One region of the Massilia sp. FBCC-B171 genome, then DNA from elsewhere that is predicted to be linked to it. Evidence: predicted binding sites of a transcription regulator. Region 1 holds the regulator's gene; each other region holds the start of a gene.
What was found. Region 1 encodes sigma-54, which starts transcription at its own class of promoters, with help from an activator protein. Its sites were predicted from a motif close to TGGCANGNAANCTGCTTT; they were not measured.
Positions count from the first base shown of each region.

Region 2: NMB41_RS00915 (urease accessory protein UreD) is a predicted target of sigma-54. The motif match lies at 1,142-1,159, and genes of this name have one in related genera.
Region 3: NMB41_RS12095 (PEP-CTERM sorting domain-containing protein) is a predicted target of sigma-54. The motif match lies at 3,105-3,122, and genes of this name have one in related genera.
Region 4: pqqA (pyrroloquinoline quinone precursor peptide PqqA) is a predicted target of sigma-54. The motif match lies at 1,837-1,854, and genes of this name have one in related genera.

Region 1 covers NZ_CP101443.1:4,907,126-4,911,582, forward strand. The annotation lists gene NMB41_RS22275 (enoyl-CoA hydratase/isomerase family protein) at 1-758, opposite strand, end outside; gene hpf (ribosome hibernation-promoting factor, HPF/YfiA family) at 856-1,212, opposite strand; gene NMB41_RS22285 (RNA polymerase factor sigma-54) at 1,275-2,747, opposite strand; gene lptB (LPS export ABC transporter ATP-binding protein) at 2,762-3,523, opposite strand; gene lptA (lipopolysaccharide transport periplasmic protein LptA) at 3,526-4,158, opposite strand; gene lptC (LPS export ABC transporter periplasmic protein LptC) at 4,173-4,457, opposite strand, start outside.
Region 2 covers NZ_CP101443.1:197,065-201,521, forward strand. The annotation lists gene NMB41_RS00910 (urease subunit gamma) at 1-258, opposite strand, end outside; gene NMB41_RS00915 (urease accessory protein UreD) at 268-1,131, opposite strand; tRNA gene NMB41_RS00920 (tRNA-Thr) at 1,320-1,395, opposite strand; gene NMB41_RS00925 (ClpXP protease specificity-enhancing factor) at 1,423-1,908, opposite strand; gene NMB41_RS00930 (glutathione S-transferase N-terminal domain-containing protein) at 2,136-2,747, opposite strand; gene NMB41_RS00935 (cytochrome c1) at 2,847-3,608, opposite strand; gene NMB41_RS00940 (cytochrome b) at 3,636-4,457, opposite strand, start outside.
Region 3 covers NZ_CP101443.1:2,661,462-2,665,918, reverse strand. The annotation lists gene mtoX (methanethiol oxidase) at 1-35, opposite strand, end outside; gene NMB41_RS12110 (LysR family transcriptional regulator) at 249-1,154, opposite strand; gene hmgA (homogentisate 1,2-dioxygenase) at 1,275-2,585, shown strand; gene NMB41_RS12100 (secondary thiamine-phosphate synthase enzyme YjbQ) at 2,595-3,008, shown strand; gene NMB41_RS12095 (PEP-CTERM sorting domain-containing protein) at 3,156-3,746, shown strand.
Region 4 covers NZ_CP101443.1:2,785,339-2,789,795, forward strand. The annotation lists gene NMB41_RS12670 (MFS transporter) at 1-1,109, opposite strand, end outside; gene NMB41_RS12675 (GNAT family N-acetyltransferase) at 1,189-1,641, opposite strand; gene pqqA (pyrroloquinoline quinone precursor peptide PqqA) at 1,931-2,020, shown strand; gene pqqB (pyrroloquinoline quinone biosynthesis protein PqqB) at 2,094-3,032, shown strand; gene pqqC (pyrroloquinoline-quinone synthase PqqC) at 3,029-3,736, shown strand; gene pqqD (pyrroloquinoline quinone biosynthesis peptide chaperone PqqD) at 3,733-3,996, shown strand; gene pqqE (pyrroloquinoline quinone biosynthesis protein PqqE) at 4,000-4,457, shown strand, end outside.

The DNA of each region.
Region 1 (4,457 bases):
GAGGTCATGATGGCGGCTACCGAAGCGGCGCCGAAATGACTGTCGATCGCAGCGCGCTGCGTCTGCAATACGCTCTCGCCCGCATCGGCGGCAAAGCGTGCGCCAAACGCGCGGATCGCGTCCGCCAGCTGCGCACCCGGCGTCGTGTCGATCAGCGCGTTCAGTTCGGGAACCTGCGCGCCCGGCACGAAGACGTCGGCCAGGCCCACATACAGCGCGTCCGCCGCGCTGATCGTCAAGCCCGTCAAGCCAAGGTAATTGCCCAGCTGCCCAGGCGCGTGCGACAGGAAATAGCTGCCGCCGACATCCGGGAACAGGCCGATGTTCACTTCCGGCATGGCCATCTTCGTGCGCTCGGTCACGATGCGCAGGCCCGTCTCGGGACCGCCCTGGGCGATGCCCATGCCGCCGCCCATCACCACGCCATCCATGAGCGAGATATACGGCTTCGGATAGAAGTAAATTAAATGGTTCAGCGCGTATTCTTCGGTGAAGAAATCTTCCAGCAGCGCGCTGCCGCCGGTTGGCGTGGCGTGGCCGGCTTCGTGGAAGAAGCGGATGTCGCCGCCCGCACACAGCGCTTTTTCGCTGCTGCTGGTGAGCACAACGGCGGCCACCGACGCGTCGTCGCGCCAGGCCAGCAAAATCTCGGTCAGGCGCCGCACCATCGCCAGCGACAGCGAATTGAGGGCTTTCGGACGGTCAAGGGTGATGATGCCGGTGCCGTTGGCAACGCGGGTCAGGACGTGATCGGTCATGGTGGGTAGCATGGTTGAAGAGACATGCATTTTACCCGCACGCGCAATTGAAAAGGGCGCCTTGCGGCGCCCTCGTTCAGACGGTGCTCAGTGCTGATCAGAACGCAGCAGCGGCCTCTCCGCCTTCAGGACGGCGCTTGAGCGCCTCGTGACCATGGTCTTTCAGAATCGACTTGTACTTCATCACCTGACGATCCAGCCTGTCCATCAACAGGTCGATGGCGGCATACAGGTCGTGCGCCACACTTTCCACGTGCACCATCTTGCCGGACAGGCGCAAGTTAATCTCGGCTTTTTGCCTTTTGTCTTTTTCGGTGAGATTGTCGATGGCGAGGATCACGTGGGAATCGATCACTTGATCGAAATGGCGGGTGATGCGTTCGAGCTTGTTCTGTACGTATTCACGAATGGCGGGGGTGACGTCGAGGTGGTGGCCACTGATGGTGAGATTCATACACACTCCTTAGATAAATGCGCGGCGCCGCATTCGCGCTTGGGTCGCGCCTGGGGCCGCTGTTACAAGGATTTGCGGAGACTGACGGGAGGAATCTTGAGTGCCTCGCGGTATTTGGCAACCGTGCGGCGCGCAATGACCATGCCTTGTTCCCCGAGCATTTCCGCGATCTTACTGTCGGATAATGGGTTCTTTGGGTCCTCTGCTCCTGTCAGCTGCGCGATAAGCGCCCGTATCGCCGTAGACGATGCTTCGCCCCCCGCTTCGGTGGCGACGTGGCTTCCGAAGAAATACTTCAGCTCAAACATGCCGTGCGGGGTCAGCATGAATTTCTGAGTTGTTACACGAGAAATGGTGCTCTCGTGCAGACCCAGTGTATCAGCAATCTCGCGAAGCACAAGGGGACGCATCGCAACCGCGCCATGGCTGAAAAAGTTGCGCTGACGCTCCACAATTGCCTGCGAAACACGCAGGATCGTGTCGAAGCGCTGGCGCATATTCTTGATCAGCCACTTCGCTTCCTGCAGCTGCGCGCTCATCTGGCCTTCGCCTTTTCCGCCCTTGAGCAGGTTGGCATACACGTTGTTCACGCGCAGGCGCGGCATGACTTCGTTGTTCAGCGTGACGGCCCAGCCGCCCTTCGTCTTGCGGACAATAACGTCCGGAACGACATAGCCCGACACGCTCGATGCAAAGGCCGCGCCGGGATGCGGATTGCACTGGCGGATCACCGCTTGCGCTTCGCGCAGGTCTTCGTCGTCGCAGTCGAGCGCCTTTTTCAGCTTGTTGAATTCGCGCTGCGCGAACCAGGTGAGATAGCCCTCGACGATTTTCAGGGCCATGCGCCGCGTCACCAGCGGCACGCCCGGCATGCTGCGGATCTGCAGCGCCAGGCATTCGGAGGCGCTGCGCGCACCGACGCCGACCGGATCGAGGCTTTGCACCAGCGCCAGCGCGCAGCGCAGCTCATCCATCTCGATCTCGAGTTCCTCGGGCAGGCGCGCGTGGATCTCATCCAACTGCTCTTCCAGGTAGCCGTTGTCGTCGATGGCGTCGATCACCAGCTCGGCCAGCACGCGGTCGCGGTCGGTCACGCCCGTCACCCGCACCTGCTCCATCAGGTGCTCGCGCAGCGTGACGCCGATGCCGCCCAGCTGCGGGCGCCCGTCGTCGTCGTTCTCGCTGCCGGCGCTGCGCGTGCCCTCGCCCCAGTCGGCGTCGGCGTCGGCGCGTTCGACCTCGCCGCCGCCCTCCGCGCCTTCGCCCGCGTCCGGCGCGGGGGGCGCGTCTTCACCGTTGGGCGCGGGCGCTTCGGGCGCCTGCGGCGGCGCGTCGTTGATCGCGCCGTCGGCCAGCAGGCGCACCGAGTGGTCGAGCGGATCGTCGAGGCGCTCGAGCAGCGGATTGTCGGACAGGATTTGCTCGATCTCCTGGTGCAGTTCGAGCGTCGACAGCTGCAGCAGCCGGATCGACTGTTGAAGCTGCGGCGTGAGCGCCAGGTGCTGCGAAGTCCGGAGTTGCAGGGATTGTTTCATGGCCCGTTCGTAGACTACATGCGGAAGTGTTCGCCCAGGTAGACGCGCCGTACCGACTCGTCGGCGATGATGTCGTCGGGACGTCCCGACGCCAGCACCGCGCCCTGGTTGATGATGTAGGCGCGGTCGCAGATGCCCAGCGTCTCGCGCACGTTGTGGTCGGTGATCAGCACGCCAATGCCGCGCTCCTTCAGGAAGCGCACGATGCGCTGGATCTCGATCACGGCAATCGGGTCGACGCCGGCGAACGGTTCGTCGAGCAGCACGAAGCGCGGGTTGGTGGCCAACGCACGCGCGATCTCGACGCGCCGGCGTTCACCGCCCGACAGCGACAGCGCCGGGTTCTCGCGCAGCTTTTCGATCTGCAGTTCGCCCAGCAGCGAATCGAGCCGCTCGTTGATCGCCGCCTTGCTCAAGGCCTTGCCGTTCTCGTCGTGCTGCAGTTCGAGCACGGCGCGGATATTGTCTTCCACCGTCAGCTTGCGAAACACCGAGGCTTCCTGCGGCAGGTAAGACAAACCCATCACCGCGCGCCGGTGGATCGGCAGGCTCGAAATGTCGGCGCCGTTGATCTCGATGGTGCCGGCGTCCGACGGCACGAGGCCGACGATCATGTAGAACGAGGTGGTCTTGCCGGCGCCGTTGGGGCCGAGCAGGCCGACGACTTCGCCGCAGCCCACTTCCAGCGACACGTCGCGCACGACCAGGCGCTTGCCGTAGCTTTTTTGCAGGCCACGCACGACCAGGGTGCTGCGGGTGTCGGCAACGTCTTTCATCATCATTGCTTGCCCGCCGCTGAAGTCGAAGGGGCAGCCGCCCTCGGCGCCGGCGTGGCGGCCGCGGGAGCGGCGGCCGGCGCGGCGGCGGGCGCCGTGCGGCGCGGTGCGATGATCAGGGTGCCGCGTCCGCCGCCAACCTTGCTCTCGCCGCTCGGGTCGTTGCGCACGCTCGCCACTTCGCGCCGGCTGTCGTAGGAGATGTAGGCGCCATCGAGTTCGTTGGTCAGGCGTCCATTTTCGAGCTCTTTCACCACCGCCTTCGAGAACAGCTTGACCACTTCCACGCGCTCGTCGTATTCGATGCGTTCGGCTTGCCCTTCCATCCACAGGTCGGGACCGCCGTCGCGCTTCTGGCGGAAGGTGGCGACGCGGCCCGGGCCCGCGGTGAGCGTGACGCTCATATAGCCTTCCGGCGTTTCTTTCACCAGCGCGCGGTCCGACTTCATGGTCAGCGTGCCGCGCGTGAGGATGACGTTGCCCGTCAGGATGCGCGTCTGCGTGACTTCGTCGACGTCGAGCGAATCGAAGGAGATGACGGCTTGCTTGAGCGAGTCGGCACGCTCGGCGGACGCCGACAGCGACAGCAGCGAGAAGAAAGCGGCGGCGACGATATTGTGAAAGCTGTTTTTCATTGAGCTCGTTCCTGTTATTTGGGTGGCGCCTGCGCTGGACGCGGCGGATAGACGATCTGGCCGCGCCCGCCGAGGTGCAGCTTCTGGGTCGGGTTCTCGGCAACCATGCCGATTCCGTTGGCCGTGGCCGCGCCCAGGGTCATCTGGACCGGACGGTCGGTTTTCACGATCTCTTCGTCGGCCAGCAGGGTCAGCGCCTCGGTGCGCGCGTGCAGGGCCTCGCTTTTCGGCGTGGCCGGACGCTTGATGTCGACATTGCCCATCAACTCGACGCGGTTCTCGCCATGGTAGACCTGGCC
Region 2 (4,457 bases), 860 kb from region 1:
GAAAGTGGCCTCGACCTGCACGTCGGGAATCATCTCCGGCACGCCTTCCATGACTTCGCCGCGCGACAGGATGCTTGTTCCCTCGCTCATCAATTGCGCCACGCTCTTGCCGTCGCGCGCGCCTTCCATGATCGCGGCCGAGATATACGCAACCGCCTCCGGATAATTCAGTTTCAGGCCGCGCCCCTTGCGCCGTTCGGCCAGCAGGGCGGCGGTGAAGATCAGGAGCTTGTCTTTTTCACGGGGTGTGAGTTCCATGCTGTCCTCTCAGGTTGACCACAGGCGCGGGATGGCGGCCTCGCGCCCCAGCAGGGCCGGGCGCAGGCGGCGCCAGGCCGCCAGCAGCACCGCGCGCGCTGCTTCGCTCGAGTGGCCCAGATGGCGTACGACGACCATCTTCGGCAGCTGGGTGGCGCCGCTGCGGCCACCGGCGCGATCGAGCTCCTGGCGCAACTGCTGGAGCTGGCTGGCGTCGAGGCTCAGGCCGCAGGCGATGAGGGTCGCGCACACGCTGTTGCCGCCCAGGCCAAACGGGCTGTGCATGCCGGCGCCGGCGCCATCGATCTCGCCTTCTTCATGCCATACCAGTTGTCCATCGCGCCGGATCGTGCTGGTCTGGCGTACTGCGCCTTCGGCAAAGACTTCCCCCGATGCAGTACGGCCGAAGCAGAGGATCTCGCTGCCGAGATAGCGGGCATCCGCGGCAAGCGCGACCTCGTGGGTGAGTGCGACCTGCGCCTCGCGATACAACAGGGTTTCCTGCGGCAGCCATTCGAGCGCCGCGCCGGCGCCGACCGCGATGCGCACATCCTGGCGCGAGACGCGCCCATTGGCCCGGTACCACTTGCCGGCGCCGGGCGTCGTCAGCAGCGCGTGTGAGCCGGCCCCGGCCGAGATATCGATGGCAAGTGCGTCGCCGCCGACCACACCACCGGGCGGATGAATGATGACGGCGTGGCAGACGTCCGGACCTTCGGGATACAGCGCTTTCTGTACGCGCAACGGACCTGCATGCGACCGTTCAGCCAGCCGCGTACCCTGCGCACCGTGGTCGAAGCCGAGGCGCAGCTGCGCCTTCCAGGCGCCGCCGGGCAGGGGTGTATTCGACAGTGAGGGTGGGCAGGCAGTCATTGCTCATAGTTCAGCAAGAACCATGCCGCGCCAAAACGCCAGCGTTTTCCCGGAAGGAGGGCCTGGCTGCACCCGAACGGGGCATTTCGCCAATCACGCGCCAGCATGGCGCAGGCGCGGGCAAAGAAGGGGAGGGCGTCCGCAAAAACAAAAAGCCCAACCGGTGAGGGCTGGGCTTTCGCAGGAAGTGGTGCCGGCTGCCGGTTTCGAACTGGCCACCTGATGATTACAAATCAACTGCTCTACCAAATGAGCTAAGCCGGCGTAATCTGTACGGCAAGAATTATAACGCTATTTAATCCTGGTCAGCGTTGGGCGGCCGCCTTTTTTAGGCGGCTCATCGTCGTCGTCGGGCGAATGCGACACCGGGGCCGTGGACGCTTCGCCGGCGCTGTCGGGAACGGCCGACAGGGTTGGCGCGCTTGTCGGAGGCTCGTCCATGCTTGCCGCGCTTTCGGCGGCGGTGGCGCTGACGTCGAAGGCCATGCCCTGGCCGTTTTCGTTGGCGTAGATCGCCAGCACGTTTTGCACCGGTACATAGATTTCACGCGAGACGCCGGCGAAGCGCGCGCGGAACTGGATCGCGTCGTTGTCCATTTTCAGGCCGGAGGTCGCGCCAAAGGCGATGTTGAGGATGATCTCGCCCTTCTTGACGTATTCCATCGGCACCGTCGTGGCCGCGTCGACCTTGACTGCAAGATAAGGCGTGAAACCGCTGTCGGTGCACCACTCGTAGAGGGCGCGCAGCAGATAAGGCTTGGTGGAGATGTCAGGCATGTGCAGATGAGATAAACAGTGATCCGGCAATGGGGCGGCGAACAGATGCGCCAGCGCAGCTACCAAACGCACCGGTTCAGGGCCGGCGGCGCGTGTGGAAGGTACAAAAAAACGCGAACCGCCAGCTTACTGCGATTTATGAAACGGCGTCGCAAACACGGGCAGGACGGGAATGCGGACCATGGCGCCGGCTGCGGGGCAGGCGGCGCCATGGATCAGGTGCGCGTTTAACGGCGCATGACCTTTTCCGACGGCGTCAGCGCTTCGATGTAGGCAGGGCGCGAGAAGATGCGCTCGGCGTACTTCATCAGCGGTGCGGCGGTCTTCGACAGTTCGATGCCGTAGTGGTCCAGGCGCCACAGCAGCGGCGCGATCGCCACGTCGAGCATCGAGAATTCGTCGCCCAGCATGTATTTGTTCTTCAAGAACAGCGGCGCCAGCGTCGTCAGGCGGTCGCGGATTTCGGCGCGCGCCTTGTCGTGGGCTTTTTCGTTCGTCTTGTTGCGGTCGCTTTCCAGAACGTGCACGTGGACAAACAGTTCCTTTTCGAAATTGAACAGCATCAGGCGGGCACGGGCGCGCATCAGCGGGTCGGCCGGCATCAGCTGCGGATGCGGGAAGCGCTCGTCGATGTACTCGTTGATGATGTTCGATTCGTACAGAATCAGTTCACGCTCGACCAGGATCGGGACCTGGCCGTACGGGTTCATCGTCGAGATATCTTCCGGCTTGTTGAACAGGTCGACGTCGCGCACTTCGAAATCCATGCCTTTTTCGAACAGGACGAGGCGGCAACGTTGCGAGAACGGGCACGTGGTGCCAGAGTAGAGAACCATCATGGTTGGTCGTTCCTTAAGAAACAAAGGGGTGAAGCGCCGAGCGACTCACCCCGAATAAATAATTGCCCGTATTATAGCCAAGCGGGCAATGAAAACGAATTACTTCAGATCTTTCCAGTAGGACGCGTTCAACCGCCAAGCCAGGAAAGCAAATACTGACAGGAAAATCAGCACGATAGCACCAAGTTTCTTGCGTGTTCCTTGCGCTGGCTCAGCCATCCAGCTGAGATAGCCAACCAGGTCGGCCGTCGCGGTGTCGAAGTCAGCCGACGACATCGTTCCCGGCGCCACTTGCTCCCATCCGGCGAAGGTGTGGATCTTCTTGCTGGCATCGTGCGGATCGGTCTGTTCCACCATTTTTGGGGTGCGTACGCCCTGCATCTGCCACATCACGTGCGGCATCGCCACGTTCGGCACCACCATATTGTTCCAGCCGGTCGGACGGGTATCGTCCTTGTAGAAGGAACGCATGTAGGTGTACAGATAGTCGGCGCCACTGCCCGCCGGCGACGATTTTGCACGGGCGATTACCGTCAGGTCCGGCGGTACGGCGCCGAACCATGCCTTCGCATCTTCCGGGCGCATCGCCGTTTTCATCAGCTCGCCCACTTTGTCGGCGGAGAACAACAGGTTGGTCTTGATCTGCTCGTCGGACAGGCCGAGATCGCGCAAACGGTTGTAGCGCATGGCCGAGGCCGAGTGGCAATTCAGGCAATGGTTGACGAACAGCTTGGCGCCGTTTTGCAGCGAGGCCATGTCGCTGCGTTCCGGCGCGCGGTCCAGCGGGAAGCCGCCTTCGCTGGCAAATACCAGTCCCGGCACCAGCGCCAGGACCGCAATCAGTTTCTTCGTGAAGTTCATGTGGTGTCCTTAAGCTTGAGCCTGCAATCAATGCGGATGGAAGGTCACGCGCGTCGGCACCGGCTTGAACCGGCCGGCGGCGCTCCACCACGGCATCAGGAGGAAGAAGCTGAAGTACAACAGCGTGCACACCTGCGAAATGATCGTGTAGGCCGGCGTCGGCAGCTGGGTGCCGAGGTAGCCCAGGGCCACGAACGACAGGCCGAACAGCCAATACACCCACTTGTGCCAGTCCGGGCGATAGCGGATCGAGCGCACCGGCGAATGATCGAGCCATGGCAGCGCGCCGATGATCACGACCGACGAACCGAACAGCACCACACCCCAGAATTTCGCTTCCAGTACCTGCGGCAGCATGCCGATGATCATGATCAGGGCGATCACGGCGATGGCGGCCTTGGCCTTGAAGGACAGGCGCGACTTCATCCAGATGAACACGACGTACAGGGCAATGGCTGCCATCAGCACGTACATGAAATCGGCCGTGGTGGCACGCAGCACCGAATAGAAGGGCGTGAAATACCAGGTCGGGGCGATGTGCGCCGGCGTCTTCATCGAGTCGGCCGGAATGAAGTTGTTGTACTCGAGGAAGTAGCCACCCATTTCCGGAGCGTAGAAGACGACTGCCGAGAAAATCAGCAGGAACATCGAGACGCCGAACAAGTCTTTCGTCGAGTAGTAAGGATGCGACGGAATCGCGTCGAGCGGGTGGCCGTCAGGGCCGATGTGGTCCTTGATCTCGATGCCGTCCGGGTTGTTCGAGCCGACTTCGTGCAGCGCGATCAGGTGCGCCGCAACCAGGCCCAGCAGCACCAGCGGCAGGGCGATGACGTGGAAGGCGAAGAAGCG
Region 3 (4,457 bases), 2.2 Mb from region 1:
ACCGTTGCCGCGCGCGTGAATTGATTCAGTCGCATCTCGATCTCCTGTCAGGGCTATCCGGTTCGGCCAAGCATACGCTTGCCAATCGAAAAGTCGTACATCCTTCAGGGACGGCGGCGGCCCGCTTTGGATTTTCGCCACACTTTAGAGCGCCTAACAAAAGCTTCATAGCAAGGCGCAGCGACGAAGACAGTACAACTGTACGGCGAGGAGCTGCAACGCAGCTATGGAGTTTTTGTTGGGCGCTCTTACTCGGCGAAGGCTTCGGCGATCAGGGCACGCAGCCACTGGTTGCCCGGATCCTGGTTATAGCGCCGGTGCCAGAACATGTTCGTCTGCAGCGTGGGCAAGGCCAGCGGCGGCGTGATCCAGGCCAGGCCAAACGGCGGGCCGGCGCGTTCGGCCAGCTTTTGCGGCACCGTCACCACCAGGTCGCTGGCCTGCACGATATAGGGCACGGCCGTGAAGTGCGGCACCCGAAAACGGGTCGAGGCGCCGACGCCGGCCTTTTCCAGCAGATCGTTGATGCGGTCGTAGGGCGACTCGCTGGTATCGACGAACAGATGCTCGGCGGCGGCGAAGCGGGCCAGGTCGAGCTTGCCGGTGGTGAGCGGATGGCCGCGGCGCAGCATGCTGACATAGGGCTGGCGAAACAGCAGGCGCTGGTACAAGGCTTCGGAAATGTCCTCGAAGGGGCCAATCGCCAGGTCGACGCGCCCGCTTTCCATTTCTTCCTTCAGGGCGATGCTGCCCGCCCGGCGCGAGCTGATCTGCAAGAAGGGCGCAGCGGCGCGGCAGCGTTCCAGCAGGGCCGGCATGAAATGCACTTCGCCGACATCCGTCATGGCAATCGTGAAGCGGCGCGTGCTGGTGGCCGGATCGAAGCCGCCGCGCCGGTTCAGGGCCAGCGCCACCTGGGCCAGCGCCGCGCCCACCGGCTCGGCCAGTCCTTCGGCAAAGGGCGTGGGCTGCATGCCCTGCCCGGTGCGCACGAACAGCTCGTCGCCGAAAATGCGGCGCAGGCGCGCCAGCGCATTGCTGACCGCCGACTGCGACAGGCCCAGGCGGCGCGCGGCTTTTGATATCTGGCGTTCGCGGTAGACTTCCTGGAACACGGCCAGCAGGTTCAGGTCAATCTGATGCGGCTCGATCATGGGTACTCCACTATTTACGGTATGAATAGTCTACATTCATCTATTCACGTCGTAAAATATCCACACCTGACTTAGAGTGCAACTATCCGAGAAAAACAACGCGTCCGCGAGGAGACCCGCATGACCCAGCACACAACGACCGACGCCGGCTACCAGTCCGGCTTCGGCAACGAATTCGCCACCGAAGCCCTGCCCGGCGCCCTGCCCCGGCACCGCAATTCGCCGCAGCAAGCGGCTTATGGCCTCTACGCCGAACAGATTTCCGGTACCGCTTTCACCGCCCCGCGCGGCCACAACCGCCGTTCCTGGCTGTACCGCATTCGCCCCGCCGCCATGCACGGCAATTTCGAGCAGATCGACAGGCGCCGGATCGTCGGCAACTTCAGCGAGGTCGCGCCGCCGCCGAACCAGATGCGCTGGAGCCCCCTGCCCATGCCCGCCGTGCCGACCGACTTCATCGACGGCTGGGTGACGATGGCCGGCAACGGGTCGGCCGAGTCCATGAGCGGCTGCGCGGTCCACCTGTACGCGGCCAACGCGCCGATGACGGACCGCTTTTTCTACTCGGCCGATGGCGAACTGCTGATCGTGCCGCAGCAGGGCCGCCTCGAGATCGCGACGGAACTGGGCACGATCGCGCTCGAACCGCAGGAAATCGCCGTCATCCCGCGCGGCATCCGCTTCCAGGTCAGCCTGCCCGACGGCGAGGCACGCGGCTATATCTGCGAGAACTTCGGCGCCCTGCTGCGCCTGCCGGACCTGGGCCCGATCGGCTCGAACGGCCTGGCCAATCCGCGCGACTTCCTCACGCCCGTGGCGCGCTACGAGGAACGCGAGGGCGATTTCCATCTGGTGGCCAAGTTCTGCGGCAACCTGTGGGCGGCCAGCATCAAGCATTCGCCGCTCGACGTCGTTGCCTGGCACGGCAATTACGCGCCCTATAAATACGACCTGCGCCATTTCAACGCCATCGGCTCGATCAGCTACGACCATCCGGACCCGTCGATCTTCCTGGTGCTGCAGTCGCCCTCGGACACGCCGGGCGTCGACAGCCTCGACTTCGTGATCTTCCCGCCGCGCTGGCTGGCGGCCGAAGACACCTTCCGTCCGCCCTGGTTCCACCGCAATGTCGCCAGCGAATTCATGGGCCTGGTGCACGGCGCCTACGATGCCAAGGCCGAAGGCTTCGTGCCCGGCGGCGCCAGCCTGCACAACTGCATGAGCGGGCACGGCCCGGACGCGGCCACCTTCGACAAGGCCAGCAAGGCCGACACCTCGACGCCCGGCAAGGTCGCCGACACGATGGCCTTCATGTTCGAGACCAAGCACGTGCTCTGCCCGACCGCGCACGCGCTGGCCTCGCCGCAGCTGCAGGGCGGCTACCAGGACTGCTGGGCCGGGATCCGCAAGAACTTCCGGCCCACGCCTTAAGTCCCGGCCATGGCGCACCAGGCGATCTTGCAGTTCCAGACACGCGGCCGCGGCACGCAGTCCATTACGCGCGAAGTGGCCGAGGTGGTGGCGGCGTCCAGCATCGCCTGCGGCATCGTGCAGGTCTTCGTGCAGCACACCAGCTGCTCGCTGACGATCACCGAGAACGCCGACCCCGACGTGCGGCGCGACCTGGAAACCGCCATGGCGCGCCTGGCGCCGGATGGCGACCCGGCCTGGCGCCATGCCGATGAAGGCCCGGACGACATGCCTGCCCACGTGCGCAACGTGCTGACCGATACCGGCATCGCCATTCCGATCAAGGATGGTCGGCTGCTGCTCGGCACCTGGCAGGGCATTTATTTGTGGGAGCACCGGACCCAGGGGCACAGGCGCACGGTGGTCGTCACCGTCCTCGGTTAAAACGGTCCGGTCTGCTGTCGAAAAACTTTACAAGACGAAATTAGCATTGTAATTAAGACACCTCCATATTGATAAAAATCAATGACTTATGCCGCATGGCACGACCCTTGCTAATGGATGAGTACACAACAATATGAAGGGGTCCCCATGAAATCGCTGAATTTGAAAAGCATTCTGTTCGCAGCAATCGCAGCAACCGGTTTTGCAGCAAGCAACGCCATGGCGGCGCCGACGCTCGACACCTACCTGGCAAAATACGAGAGTGCCAATTCGGGCGGCAAGACCGAGCTGGCCATGATCAACGACGCCAGCGGCCTCGTCTTCCTCCAGTCGGACCTGAACAAAATCGACGGCAACGGCGGTGCCCAGTTCGACACGGCCAGCAGCCTGTGGGTGCTGACCACCACCCCCAAGACGCCTGGCTACTTCCTGCTCAAGTTCGGCATGGGCAATGGAGACAAGTTCAACACGCCGTGGGACAGCTATGTGTTCAAGAACCTGGACGCACTCAATGAGCTGGTCTGGCGCAACCAGGACGTCGACTTCCTGACCGGCGGCGATTGCACGGACAAGAAAAACGACGGCCCATGCAATATCGGCCGTCTCAGCCACGTGACCTGGGTGGCCGCCAAGGATGGCGGCGGTGTGCCAGGCGGCGGCGAAGTGCCGGAACCAGCTTCGCTGGCGCTGCTGGGCGCAGGTCTCGCCGGCATGCTCCTGCGCCGCCGCCGCGCTTGATACGCAGGCCGCCTCGCGGGCGGCCTGTCTCCATGAAAGATGGCGCCCTCGGCGCCATCTTTTTTGTTGCCAGGGCTCTGCACCTGCGTGCGGCGTGCGGTGTTCAAATTACCAAGTGTCGATATTTTTTACAACACTCAACAGTTGTTGCGCTCAGCCAAACCTGTATTGACAGAAGAATCAATCACTTGGCGGTCGTGGTACGCAAGTTGCATGAAAACAGGCTCCACTATAATAAATGGGGAATACCATGAAAGAGTTGAAATTGAAGAGCGTCCTGATCGCCGCAATCGCAGCTGCTGGTTTCGCCGCCGGTAACGCGGCCGCCGATGTGATCATCGGGTCGTACACCAGTGCCAATTCGGGTGCGCAATCGGAGCTCGATGCGATCAACCTGTACTCGGGCGGATCGTTCACGCTGGCCGACCTGCAAAAGGACGAGTCGCCGGTCGCAACATTCGATGTCGCCACCCAGATGTGGGTGATCAATGTGGCGCCCCAGACTCCAGGCTATTTCCTGCTCAAATTCGGCCTGCCGCCGGGCAATCCGAATAACCCCAACGTGTGGCTGACCGCCTTCGATACCTATGTTTTCCGAAACGAGCCCAGCTTCACGCAGCTGACATGGAGTAACGTCGACGTCAACTTCCTCACCGGTGGCGACTGCCGCGAAGGCAACGACGATCCCTGCAACATCGGGCGCCTGAGCCA
Region 4 (4,457 bases), 2.1 Mb from region 1:
CCCGCCAGCGCCATCACGATGTTCGCCAGGCAAAAGGTCGCCGACAGCAAGCCCATGACCGCGCCCTGGCCGAAGCCGGCGAAACGGTCCGCCGCCCAGCCCTGCACGGTCGCGTTATAAAAGGCATGCGGCAACCCGAACAGGACAATGGCCACCAGGCCCACGCCGAGGTTGCCGAAGCCGACGGCCAGGATCGCCAGCGCCGCCAGGCCCGCCTGCACGCTGGCGCGGCGCTGGGGTTCAATGCGGCTGGCGCGGCCGGCAAACAGGGCGGCGAAGGTCATCAGGCCGCACATGCCCATGTTCACAAACGCGATCTGGCGCACCTCGTAGCGGCCGACGTCGACCAGCCACAGCGGGAAGAATTCGTAGAAGGCGGCCACGCCGCAGGCGTAAGCGAAATGCACATAGAACAGCGCGCGCAGCGGCGCATGGCGGAGAAGCGTGAATGCATGCTTTTGCGAGGCCACCACCCACCAGCGCGCGCCGCCGGCTGGCGCAGCAGCTTCGCGCGCGAGGGCGATTGCAGCCAGGCCGGCGCCCAGCACCAGCGCCCCGGCGGCAATCGCGAACGGCAGCATGATCGACACGCCCACCGTCAAGCCCGCCAGCAGAGGCCCGACCAGCCAGCCGAGGTGGAAGGCCCCGTTCAGCCAGGACAGCGCGTGGTTGCGCAAGCCCCCGGTCAGCTTTTCGGCCAGCATGGCGCGCATGATCGCCCCGTTCCCTTCGAGCAGGCCCGTGGCGAACCGGGCCAGCAGGAAGAGCGGATAGGATTCGGCCACCAGGGCCGCGGCGGTGAGCCCATGCCCGAGCGCGGCGCCAAGGGCGGTGCCGAGCAGGATGCGGCGGCGCCCGAAGCGGTCGGAAATCGCCCCCAGCACGGCGCTGCCGATCAGCAGGCCCAGCGGATTGACCATCAGCGCTATGCCGAGCAAGAGCTTCGGGGGAAAGCCGAGGAAGTCCGTGATCGCGCTGGTGGATTCGCCGCCGAACAGGGGCGCCAGGATAGGGTACGGCAGCGAAGCGCCGGTGGTCGACAGCAGCGCGAGCAGGCAGGCGCTGGCGATCAGCAAGGTATTGGTGGACGAAGGCGAACGAGTGCGCATGCCCACATTCTGATCCCGGCTCAGCAATAAGTAAACGGCGATGTTTATTTATTGCCAGCAGAACCTTGCCAACGCAAACTTACACCGCGTTCTTTTGCATGAAGACCGAAAGCGGGTCGAGCGGATAGTCGCCGAAGGGTCCGCAGACCCGGTAACCCAGGCGTTCGTAGAGCAGCAGCGCCTCCGGCATGGTCGGTCCCGTCTCGAGCATGAAGCTGCGGCAGCCCTGTTCCATCGCCTTGTGCTCCAGGGTTTCGACCAGGCGCCGCGCCAGTCCCTGGCCGCGGGCATCGGGCCGCACATACATGCGTTTGATCTCGCCATAACCCGGGTTCAGCACGATGGCCGCGCACCCCACCGACACGCCGGCCGCGTTGCGCGCGACGGCAAAGTGCACGTTCGGACGCAACAGGGATGCGAGATCGAGCGCGTACACGTTCTCGGGCGGATACAGCGAATACAGGTAAGCATCGAGTTCCTTGCACAGTGCGTGCACCTCGGGCTGGTCCGGCGTTTCAAATGCGATCTGCATGGATGGAAGGATGGTGGTTTGCGCCAATCGATGAGTTTATCACCGCCGGCCTGCCAGCCACCGGCGAAGATTGTTGCAGGCGATGTGTTCAGTTTCGACACACTGTTCTATCCGTGAACATTTCCCTCGCCTTTGACAGGGCGCCGCCCCGGGTTTTTTGCTTGATGCGTCAGGCGCACGCCGGCCCTGCCCCCGCGGCACAGAACTTGCTCTGGTACTAAGTCTGCAAGGATCCGGGGCTCGCCCCAGCGCAGTCTTTCCATGCATTCGGCAACCCACCATTCTAATCTTGAGGAGATCGACCATGACCTGGAGCAAACCGGAATTCATCGACTGGCGTTTTGGCTTCGAAATCACGCTCTACATCGCCAAGCGCTAAGCCCACGTTTCACCGGCCGCCGCGTCGCGGGAGCAAAACCGCAGGGCGCGGCGCCCGGATCACCGGACACCCCATGAAAATCATCGTCCTCGGTTCCGCGGCGGGTGGCGGTTTCCCGCAGTGGAACTGCAACTGCCGCAATTGCGACGGCCTGCGTAGTGGTTCAATCCGCGCCACCGCGCGCACCCAGTCGTCGATCGCGGTCTCGAAAGATGGCATCGACTGGGTCCTGATCAATGCCTCGCCCGACATCCTCGCCCAGATCCGCGCCACGCCGGCCCTGCAGCCTGCGCGCGGCCGGCGCGATACCGGCATCGCCGCCGTGATGCTGATGGATGCCCAGGTCGACCACGTCACCGGCCTGCTGATGCTACGCGAGGGCAAGCCGCTGCCGCTCTACTGCAGCGCCTCGGTCTGGGACGACCTGAATGCCAGCCTGCCGCTGGCGCCCGTCCTCTCGCATTACTGCGGCCTGCGCTGGCACCCCTTGGCGGCCATCGACGGCGGACCGGCCATGCTGCCGGTCGAGGTGCCGGGCGTCAAAAGCATCCGTTTCACGCCGCTGGCCCTGACGAGCAAGGCGCCGCCCTATTCGCCGCACCGCGCCCATCCCGGCGTGGGCGACAACATTGGCCTGCTGATCGAAGACCTCGAACACGGCAGCGCCGTCTTCTACGCGCCGGGTCTGGGCGCGATCGAGCCGCAGGTGGAGGCGGCCATGCAGGCGGCCGCGTGCCTGCTGGTCGACGGCACCTTCTGGCGCGAGGACGAAATGATCGAACTGGGTTTCTCGTCCAAGCATGCGGCCGACATGGGCCACCTGCCGCAATCGGGCGCGGGCGGCATGATCGATGTGCTCGACAGGCTCGACCGGGACGACCGCCGGCGCCGCAAGATCCTCATCCACATCAACAACACCAACCCGATCCTCGACGAAGACTCGCCCGAGCGCGCCGAGCTTGCGCGCCACCGCATCGAGCTCGCCTTCGACGGCATGGAGATCGAGCTATGAGCCTTCCACCCTGGAGCCCCAGCGAGTTCGAAGCGCAACTGCGCGCACGCGGCGCGGGTTACCACATTCACCATCCTTTCAACCTCAGGATGAACGGCGGGCTGCTGACGCCAGACCAGATCCGCGGCTGGATCGCCAACCGCTTCTATTACCAGGTCAATATTCCGCAGAAGGACGGCGCCATCATCGCCAACTGCCCCGACCGCGACACGCGGCGCAAATGGGTGCGCCGGATTCTCGACCACGACGGCTGGGAAGATAACGCGGGCGGCATCGAAGCCTGGGTGCGCCTGGGCGCGGCGGCCGGCATCGATCCGGAAGCGCTGTGGTCGCAGCGCCTGGTGGTGCCCGGCGTGCGCTTCGCGGTCGACGCCTACGTCAATTTCGCGCGCCACGCGCCCTGGCAGGAAGCGGTCTGCTCCTCGCTGACGGAAATGTTCGCGCCCCAGATCCACAAGGACCGCCTGGCCAACTGGCCGCAGCACTATGGCTGGATTGATCCCGCGGGCCTGCAGTATTTTCGGGGCCGCATTTCGCTGGCCGAGCGCGACGTCGAACACGGCCTGCAGGTGACGCTGGCGCATTTCACGACCCGCGTCCAGCAAGAGCGCGCGCTCGAGATCCTGCAATTCAAGCTCGACGTCCTGTGGGCCATGCTCGATGCGATCGACAAGGCCTATCCATCTTCTTCGGAGACACCATGAACACCCTGCCCGACAAACCCGCGCTGTCGCGCGTCTTTCGCATGCAATGGGAAGAAACGCAGAATAACTATGTGCTGCTCTACCCGGAAGGCATGGTCAAGCTCAATGGCAGCGCGGCCGAAATCCTCAAGCGCTGCGACGGCCAGCGCAGCGTGCCGGCAATCGTGGCCGACCTCGAACAGGCCTTCGGCGCCAGCGGCCTGCAAGGCGATGTCGACGACTTCCTGCAGGCCGCCCACGAGCGCGGCTGGCTCGCCTGAATCATGAACGCGCCCCACCCCCGCATTGCCGCGCCGCTCTGGCTGCTGGCCGAGCTGACCTACCGCTGCCCGCTGCACTGCGCCTTTTGCTACAACCCGGTCGACTACACGCGCCAGGCTGCGGAGCTGAGCACCGCCGAATGGTTCGGCGTCATGCGCCAGGCGCGCGCGCTCGGTGCGGCCCAGCTCGGGTTCTCGGGCGGCGAGCCCCTGGTGCGCGAGGACCTGGAAGAACTCGTCGGCGAAGGCCGCCGGCTCGGCTTCTACACCAACCTGCTCACCTCCGGCGTGGGCCTGACCGAGCCGCGCCTGGCGCGCATGAAGGAACTGGGCCTGGACCACATCCAGCTGTCCTTCCAGGACTCGACCCGGGAGATGAACGACTTCCTCTCGAATGCCAAAACCTTCGAGCTGAAGGCGCGGGTGGCCAAACTGATCAAGCAGTACGACTATCCGATGGT